DNA from 4 places in the Pantoea sp. SGAir0180 genome. Region 3 is predicted to be linked to each of the others. Evidence: predicted binding sites of a transcription regulator. Region 3 holds the regulator's gene; each other region holds the start of a gene.
What was found. The regulator Fur, encoded in region 3, represses iron uptake genes when iron is present. The targets are predictions, from matches to a motif close to ATAATAATGAGAACNACTATCAA.
Positions count from the first base shown of each region.

Region 1: exbB (tol-pal system-associated acyl-CoA thioesterase) is a predicted target of Fur. The motif match lies at 1,360-1,382, and genes of this name have one in related genera.
Region 2: C1N58_RS14725 (TonB-dependent siderophore receptor) is a predicted target of Fur. The motif match lies at 1,445-1,467, and genes of this name have one in related genera.
Region 4: efeU (iron uptake transporter permease EfeU) is a predicted target of Fur. The motif match lies at 1,204-1,226, and genes of this name have one in related genera.

Region 1 is NZ_CP028071.1:87,787-89,992, reverse strand. Features, by position in the region: gene exbD (TonB system transport protein ExbD) at 123-545, opposite strand; gene exbB (tol-pal system-associated acyl-CoA thioesterase) at 551-1,276, opposite strand; gene C1N58_RS00495 (hypothetical protein) at 1,972-2,206, shown strand, end outside.
Region 2 is NZ_CP028071.1:3,122,243-3,124,448, reverse strand. Features, by position in the region: gene C1N58_RS14725 (TonB-dependent siderophore receptor) at 1-1,358, opposite strand, end outside; gene urtE (urea ABC transporter ATP-binding subunit UrtE) at 1,647-2,206, opposite strand, start outside.
Region 3 is NZ_CP028071.1:2,546,564-2,548,769, forward strand. Features, by position in the region: gene ybfE (LexA regulated protein) at 1-178, shown strand, start outside; gene fldA (flavodoxin FldA) at 310-840, shown strand; gene fur (ferric iron uptake transcriptional regulator) at 1,178-1,621, shown strand; gene C1N58_RS11915 (hypothetical protein) at 1,681-2,076, opposite strand.
Region 4 is NZ_CP028071.1:1,306,956-1,309,161, forward strand. Features, by position in the region: gene putP (sodium/proline symporter PutP) at 1-1,087, shown strand, start outside; gene efeU (iron uptake transporter permease EfeU) at 1,278-2,105, shown strand; gene efeO (iron uptake system protein EfeO) at 2,156-2,206, shown strand, end outside.

The sequences.
Region 1 (2,206 bases), 1.9 Mb from region 3:
CGCGTCGGGCTGAACGCGCTGTCTTACAAAACAAGGGATAAACGGATGAAGGAGAAACAGGCGAAACGCACTCAATGCAAGGCTGTGCAGGACGGGTTTAGCCTGCGCACATCAACGACGCGTTATTTTTTTACCGTCTCCATCCCCATCAGGCCGATCTTGAGATAACCCGCCGTGCGCAGTTCATCCATCACGCTCATCAGGGTTTCATAATCGACCGATTTGTCGGCCTGGAAGAAAATGGTGGTATCTTTGTTGCCTTGCGTCTGCTGCATCAACACGTTGATAAGCGCGTCCTTGTTCACCTGATCGTTACCTACGTAAAGCTGCTTATCGGCTTTAATCGAGAGATAGACCGGTTTTTCCGGACGCGGTTGCGGCGCACTGGTGGACGCGGGCAGATTCACACGCACATCCACCGTTGCCAGGGGCGCAGCCACCATAAAGATAATCAGCAGTACCAGCATCACGTCGATAAACGGCGTGACGTTGATTTCATGCATTTCACCATCGGTTTCTGAGCTGTCGTTAAATCGCATTGCCATAACGCTTACCCCAGACGCAGTTTTTGCGCGGCGGCAGGACGGCTGACCTCAGGCTGAGCCAGGTTTCCCAGGTCGATATCGCGACTTTGCAGCAGCATGACCTGCGCGGCAACGTCGCCTAAGGAGGCTTTGTAATTAGCGATCATACGGGCAAACACGTTATAAATCACAACCGCCGGAATCGCCGCGACTAAACCAATGGCCGTCGCCAGCAGCGCTTCGGCGATACCCGGTGCCACGACCGCCAGGTTAGTCGTCTGGGTTTTGGCAATACCGATAAAGCTGTTCATGATGCCCCAGACGGTACCAAACAGGCCGACGAAGGGCGCCACCGAGCCAATCGTGGCCAGGAAGCCATTCCCGCGCCCCGCATGACGGCAGAATGCCGCAACCCGACGCTCAAGACGAAACGCAGTGCGTTCTTTAATGCCGCCGGTTTCTTCCACGCCTGCGGACAGGTCCAGCTCGTTTTGCGCATCATGTAACAGCACCGCGCTGTGGCTGGCCGCATGGAAGCTCTGGGCCGCGCGCGCGGCATCATTGAGACTGCGGGCTTCGCCTAATGCCAGCTGTTCACGCTTCAGGCGACGTCTGGCGGCGCTCAGCTCAGCGTACTTCCCGAAGAAAATGGCCCAGGTCACGACTGAGGCCAGTAACAGACCGATCATGACAACCTTCACCACAATATCGGCATGCTGATACATGCCCCACACGGAAAGGTCCGCTTGCATTAAATCACTGGCTACCACGCTGCTTCTCCAACTTCATATACAGGATGCGGAATAAGGGCAAATGATAGCAAAAATCAATCGAATTGATAGTGGTTCTCATTAGTATTTACAATCAAATAGCTGGACATCGCTGGAAGAAGGGATAACGCGTAGCCGTATCTGTTGCACCGTGTTGCCTGTATCCGGACAGTATGCAACGTAGCGATGAGGGCGGTCAGAAACTGCCTGGTCGATGGCTGATGCGCATGGAGAGTGAGTTGATCCGCAGCCCGCCCTGCTGAGCACGCTAACCGCAGACGCAGGGAAAGTGTTTTGTGGCGTTTAATAAGCCATCGGGCGTCATAATGGCGCGAGAAAAATAATTTTATCCGGTCCAGCATCAATCTGAATTTTCATTGTCAGATAAGCCAGCACGTAAAACATTGAGGCCGCCAGTCAGGGTTTGCCTGTTGTAAGTGGCCGTTGCGCAAACATAATGAAAACAGCCGATGAGTAACCTCTTTATCGCCAGCCTGATGACGTTTTTTCGTCGAATAAAGCAGCAGGGCCGCTGTGCTTCACATAACAGGATCGCTGCCTGCAATCGCCACGCTGATCGGCAATCCGTCCGGGCCCATGCGGAAGATGCGTCACTGAGTGCCGGCGCGCGCCGGTCCTCTTTGGTATCTTTACCAGGCGCTGAGGACTCGCCACAAATGCCGGGACGCCCAGCCTCTCTCTGGCTGTCGCGCGTCTTCCTGCTTATCTCACTGCTGTTGCCGGGATCGGGCATGGTTTCACCCTGTTCAGGGGCGTGCTATGCCGCGACGAACACCTTGATTACGTTACACTTCTTCAGGCGCTGCTATGAATCGGGCAAGCCCTCATCCGGTATGGTGAAGTGTTTCAGTCGTCAGCTCCGCACGGTCGCGCTCATTCGCTTTATTCATG
Region 2 (2,206 bases), 580 kb from region 3:
TTTTCAGACACGATGCGATCGTAGCGGCCTGAGAGATCCAGATGCCATTTGTCCCATTTCAGCTCATCCTGCAGGTACACGCCGGTTTGATAGTAACGACGCTGTGAATTTGTAAACACGTAAGCCGGATTCACGCCCACGGCCTGACCTGTCAGCGCATTGAGTGAACTGGCTGGGCCGCTGGCATCCCGTAAATCGTTCGTGTACTGATGGTATTCCGCACCCAGCACCACCTTGTGATCCACCGGACCGGTATCAAAGTCGGCTTCCAGCTGGTTATCAATCGCGTACGCCTGCAGCGACGAACGCGAGCCGGAATAGTAGCGATTGAGCAGTTCGGACTGCGGTGATGCCCAGCCAATCTGATAAACCTGATCCAGATCGACATTGGAATGGGAGTAACTGGCATTCGAGCGAAACGCCCAGGTTTCATTAAAGCGGTGAGCGAATTCCGCGCTGTAAATTTGCTCCCGCCGCTTAAACTGATCCAGCGCGCTGTCGCCATCATAGAAACCGGTGCTGAGCTTACGCCCGTTATGTTCGGTGATGCTGCCGTCCCCTGGCACGGCACTGTGATAGCCGCCGGACGGATCTTTTTGCAGATAAGCGCGCAGCAGGAGTGACGTATCCTCATCAGGTTGCCACAGCAGTGAAGGCGAAATCGCATATTTTTCTTCGCGTGTATGATCGTACTGCGTATCACTGTTGCGTGTTATGCCGGTCAGGCGAAACGCCCACTGATCGTTGATGGCATTGGTGTAATCAAACGCAGCGCTGTTGGTGTTATGGTTGCCGGTAGACAAACGGAAATGTCCCTCAGGCGCATACTGCGGACGTCTGGAGCTTTCGATCACTAAACCACCCGGCACCGTCTGTCCATACAGGGCAGAAGAGGGGCCTTTAATCACATCAATACGGTCGAGGAACCAGGGATCGACCTGCAGCACGTTATAGCTGCCGGGATCGCTCATCAGGCGCAGACCGTCCAGGAAAATGTTATCGACATCGCCGCCGTGGAAGCCGCGCAGAGAGACCGTGTCGTAGCGGGTGGCTGCGCCAGCGAAGTTCGTGAAGGCACCGGCGGTGTAGTTAAGCGCCTGATTCACATCCATTGCGCCCTGATCGGCCATTTGCTGGCGCGTCACGACCGAAACGGACTGACCGGTGGTGATCAAAGGACGATCGGTTTTGGTTGCCCCTTTACTGACGGTCGCCGTGTAGCCTTCGGTGGGCGTGGTCGACGTTTCTTCCGGCTTTGCTGTCACCACCAGCGTATCGGCGGCAAAGGAGACCGCAGGGGCGGCAATGGCGATGGAACACAGTAGCGCTAACCGTTTCGGGCCAAAAGGCATTCTCATTGTTTATCCCTTACAAAGGCAAATACAACGCGCCCGGTAGAAGAAAGGCGCAGAAAGTCATGTGACAAAGGTGTTATGCATATTGAATGCAAATGAGAATTATTATACTTACTGTTATTTATTACAAGATGTCTTGTGCGTTATTACACAAGAATTTAACGACGGAAAAGAAACGGGCCGGTCACGGATGCGTACCGTGGGCGTGCATGGCTCAGGTGGGAAGAAAGCGCAGGGTGCCGCGATCCAGGCAGGTCAGCCTGCGCGCCGACCTGCCTGACAGGAGGAGAATCAGATGGCGACCAGGCTCCGCACGTTATCCGTTTCCATCTCTTCACCGCGCCCGCGCTGGATAATTTCACCGCGCGACATGACCAGATAGCGGTCGGCCAGGTCCGCGGCAAAATCATAAAACTGCTCGACCAGCAGAATCGCCATGTCGCCGCGCTGTGCCAGTTGGCGGATCACCAGGCCAATCTCTTTGATCACTGAAGGCTGAATCCCTTCGGTAGGCTCGTCGAGGATCAGCAACTGTGGACGGCTGGCCAGCGCCCGGCCAATGGCCAACTGCTGTTGCTGGCCGCCGGACAGATCGCCGCCCCGGCGGGATTTCATATCGAACAATACCGGAAACAGCTGGTAAATCTCTTCAGGCACCTGCTTTGCCTGCGAGGATGAGAAGCGTGACAGACCCATCAGCAGATTCTCTTCAACCGTCAGACGCGGAAAAATCTCCCGCCCCTGCGGCACGTAAGCCATGCCGGCCTGCACGCGCTGGTGGGGCTTTCGCCCGTTGATGATATTGTCCTGCCAGCACACCTCGCCCGATTTAGCCGGTATTAAGCCCATCA
Region 3 (2,206 bases):
ACTGCGTATCAATAAACGCAATCAACTGAAACGTGACAAAGGGCGCGGGCTTCGCCGTGTCGAACTCAAAATGAACAGCCAGGCGGTAGAAGCGCTTAATACGCTGGCTGAACAGCGTAATCTCAGCCGCAGTGAATTAATTGAACAAATGCTGCTGGCGCAACTCAAACTGGACTAACGCACGCAAACCGCACACAGAAACAAATGTCGCGGCTTTACAAGTTCCGCCCTTTTGCGTGGTCTGCTATCATTTGCTGAATATGCTCAGGCATTCATTCTATCATCAGGATTTAAGAGGTTATTTTACCCATGGCAATCGTAGGCATCTTCTTTGGCAGCGATACCGGTAACACCGAAAACATTGCAAAAATGATCCAGAAACAACTGGGCAAAGACGTTGCAGAGGTTCACGACATCGCGAAAAGCACTAAAGAAGATCTGGAAGCCTTTGACATCCTGCTGCTGGGTATTCCGACCTGGTACTATGGTGAAGCACAGTGCGACTGGGATGACTTTTTCCCGACGCTGGAAGAGATCGACTTCAACGGTAAGCTGGTGGCGCTGTTCGGTTGTGGCGATCAGGAAGACTACGCCGAGTACTTCTGTGACGCGATGGGCACCATTCGTGACATCATCGAACCTAACGGTGCCATTATCGTGGGCCACTGGCCAACCGAGGGTTACCACTTCGAGGCCTCAAAAGGTCTGGCAGACGATAACCACTTCCTGGGCCTGGCGATTGATGAAGATCGCCAGCCAGAACTGACGAACGAACGCGTCGACAAGTGGGTTAAGCAGATCTTCGATGAACTGCAACTCAAAGAAATTATCGAAGCCTGATAGCCGTGAGCGCAGTGTGGGCGCTGGTCCACACTGCATCAATGGCTTTTCCTATAAAAATAATAGCTACATTTTTGTAACTTTCCGCATTTAGTCTGTAGAATACCCGCATCGATCATCTGCTTATTTCCCTGGAATTGAGATGACACAACGCGAAATGGTAGCCAGCCCGCCCTCCATGCTTTGTACCGCGAACATCGCCACGGTTTCATCGCAGGCAGCATCGGTTTTCATTTCAGCGCATCAGTTCTATAATGAGACGCAAATGAGAATGGCGGTCGATCGACATACAGGCTACATGCCACAAGAGTGACCAAAGTAACAGGACAATATCCGCATGACTGACAACAACACCGCATTAAAGAAGGCTGGCCTGAAAGTCACCCTGCCCAGACTCAAAATTCTGGAAGTGCTTCAGGAACCTGCATGCCATCACGTCAGCGCGGAAGATCTGTATAAACGCCTGATTGATATGGGCGAAGAGATTGGACTGGCCACGGTTTACCGTGTACTGAACCAGTTCGACGATGCCGGCATTGTGACCCGCCACAACTTTGAAGGCGGTAAATCGGTGTTTGAGCTGACGCAGCAGCACCATCACGATCACCTGATCTGTCTGGATTGCGGTAAAGTCATTGAATTTAGTGATGAGTCTATTGAAACGCGTCAGCGTGATATCGCGACCCGTCACGGTATTAAGCTCACCAACCACAGCCTGTACCTGTATGGTCACTGTGCCCTGGGCGATTGCCGCGAAGACGAAACACTGCACGACAAGTAACGTTTGTCAGACGGTAAAGAAAAAGCCGATGCCTGCATCGGCTTTTTTGTGCCTGTCAGTCACGCCACCAGCGTTTCCTGCAGGTAGCGCCAGCGGGGCACCGAGGTGGAGCAGTCCAGAATCGCAACGGAAATGCGGCTTTTATTTTCCCCATTCATCATCTGCACTTCCCGATACTGAATGGTGACCTCGTTAGCGTGCTCTGACAGGATCACATGTTCGCTGGTCGCGATGCGCATCCCTTCCCGTGCGCCCTGTAAGCGGCGAAAGAGTTCTTCAACCTCATTGAGGTTCAGCATCTTGCCCTGTGGCGTGACCATCTGGAAGTCAGGATGAAAATGAGAAAGCAGCAGATGAAAGCTGTCACCACTGTCACGGCTGTGGTTAAAAATATGTTCAATGAGTTGATGTAAGACGACAACGCTGTGTTTGGCTTCCTGTGCGAAAACTGTCATTTTTTTCCTTTTTAACCCGCAAACAAAGACTACAGAGGGTTAGCGTACCTGAAAAAAAATAATTCACACCGGGAAAGTTATTAAAAAAATTAAACTGAGAGCGATTCCACAGAAGTAAAATTAATCGAAT
Region 4 (2,206 bases), 1.2 Mb from region 3:
CCTGATGTTTTTCACCATTTACTGTGCTTCCGGTGTGGTTGCCGGTGCGCGCCTTTTTGAAAGCACCTTTGGAATGGACTACGCCACGGCCTTATGGGCCGGTGCGGCGGCGACCATTCTCTATACGCTGGTGGGCGGATTCCTGGCGGTAAGCTGGACAGATACCGTTCAGGCCAGCCTGATGATCTTCGCCCTGATTCTGACGCCGCTTATCGTCATCATGGCCGTCGGCGGTTTAAGCGATTCGCTGGCAGTCATTCAGGCTAAAAGCACGGAAAACCTGGATATGTTCAAAGGACTGAATGTGGTTGCGGTCCTGTCGCTACTGGGCTGGGGATTAGGTTATTTTGGCCAGCCCCATATTCTGGCCCGCTTTATGGCGGCGGATTCACACCGGTCAATTCGTACCGCGCGCCGTATTGGTATGGCCTGGATGATTTTGTGTCTGGCCGGCGCCGTCGCGGTTGGCTTCTTTGGTATCGCCTATTTCCAGAACAACCCGGGCGAGGCCGCTGGTGTAACTCAAAACGGCGAGCGTGTATTCATTGAGCTGGCACGTATTCTGTTTAACCCCTGGGTTGCCGGGATTCTGCTGTCAGCCATTTTAGCGGCCGTCATGTCGACACTCAGTTGCCAACTGCTGGTGTGCTCCAGCGCCCTGACCGAAGACCTGTATAAAGGCTTTTTGCGCAAAAATGCCAGCCAGAAAGAACTGGTCTGGGTCGGTCGCCTGATGGTGCTGCTGGTCGCGCTGATTGCCATCGCGCTGGCCGCCAACCCTGAAAACCGGGTATTAGGCCTGGTCAGCTATGCGTGGGCGGGCTTTGGTGCGGCGTTCGGGCCGGTTGTGCTGTTCGGCGTGTGCTGGAAACGTATGAACCGCAATGGCGCATTAGCGGGCATGGTTGTCGGTGCGGTGACCGTGGTGGTCTGGAAGCAGTATGGCTGGCTCGGTCTGTACGAAATCATCCCGGGCTTTATCCTGGCCAGTCTCGCCATCGTCGTCTTTAGCCTGGCGAGTCGCGCACCGTCAACCCAGGCGATGGCACGTTTCGATGCCGCTGAGGCCGAGTTCCAGACGAAGTAATCGCCTTCTTTTTTCCACCGCCTGCCCCCGTGAGGGCAGGCTTTTTTTTGCGCGTTATCTGGCACAGACAGTTACGAAATTATTTCGTTGTGGAACTTGTATTTTTTTGAGTGGTAATGATAATCGGTATCGTTCGTTTTTACGTAACTTTACGCGTCGTTGACGCCGGTTAACATTTAAGAGGTTGGCGATGTTCGTTCCGTTTCTCATTATGCTGCGCGAAGGACTTGAAGCCGCGTTGATCGTCAGCCTGATCGCCAGTTATCTGAAGCGCACTCAGCGCACTCAGTGGTTTCCTGCGATGTGGGCAGGCGTCTTTATTGCCGCCGCACTCTGCCTTGGGCTGGGTATCTTTATCAACCAGACCACGGGTGAGTTTCCGCAGAAACAGCAAGAGCTGTTTGAAGGTATCGTGGCGGTAATCGCGGTCGTTATCCTGACCTCGATGGTGTTCTGGATGCGCCGGGTCGCGCGCAATATCAAACGGGAACTTGAACACGCCGTCGACGAGGCATTGCATAAATCGGCCGGCGGCGGCCTGGCGCTGGTGATGATGGTGTTTCTGGCCGTCGCACGCGAAGGGCTGGAATCAGTGTTCTTTCTGCTGGCCGCGTTCACACAGGATGTCGGTTATGCGCCGCCGTTGGGTGCGGTGTTGGGGCTGGCCACGGCGGTGGTGCTGGGCATGCTGATCTACTGGGGCGGCCTGCGGCTCAACATGGCGCACTTTTTCCGCTGGACCAGTATTTTCATTCTGCTGGTGGCAGCAGGCCTGGCGGCAGGGGCTATTCGCGCTTTTCATGAGGCAGGGCTGTGGAACCATTTTCAGCAGGTGGCCTTTGATATGAGCCCGATCTTATCCACGCATTCGCTGTTTGGCACAGTGCTGGAAGGCATGCTTGGCTATCAGGAAGCGCCCAGCGTCAGTGAAGTCGCTGTCTGGCTGCTCTATCTGATCCCCGCTTTATTATTGTTTGTTATGCCTGCACGCGCTGATACCTCAGCAGCTGCGCGCTAACGCGTTTATCCGGCGCGTCAGCCGCGCCTCTGACTGAACAGGGAAAAAATATGATGATGCGTTTTAACCGTAATGCGGTACTGGCTTCTCTGCTGGCGTTT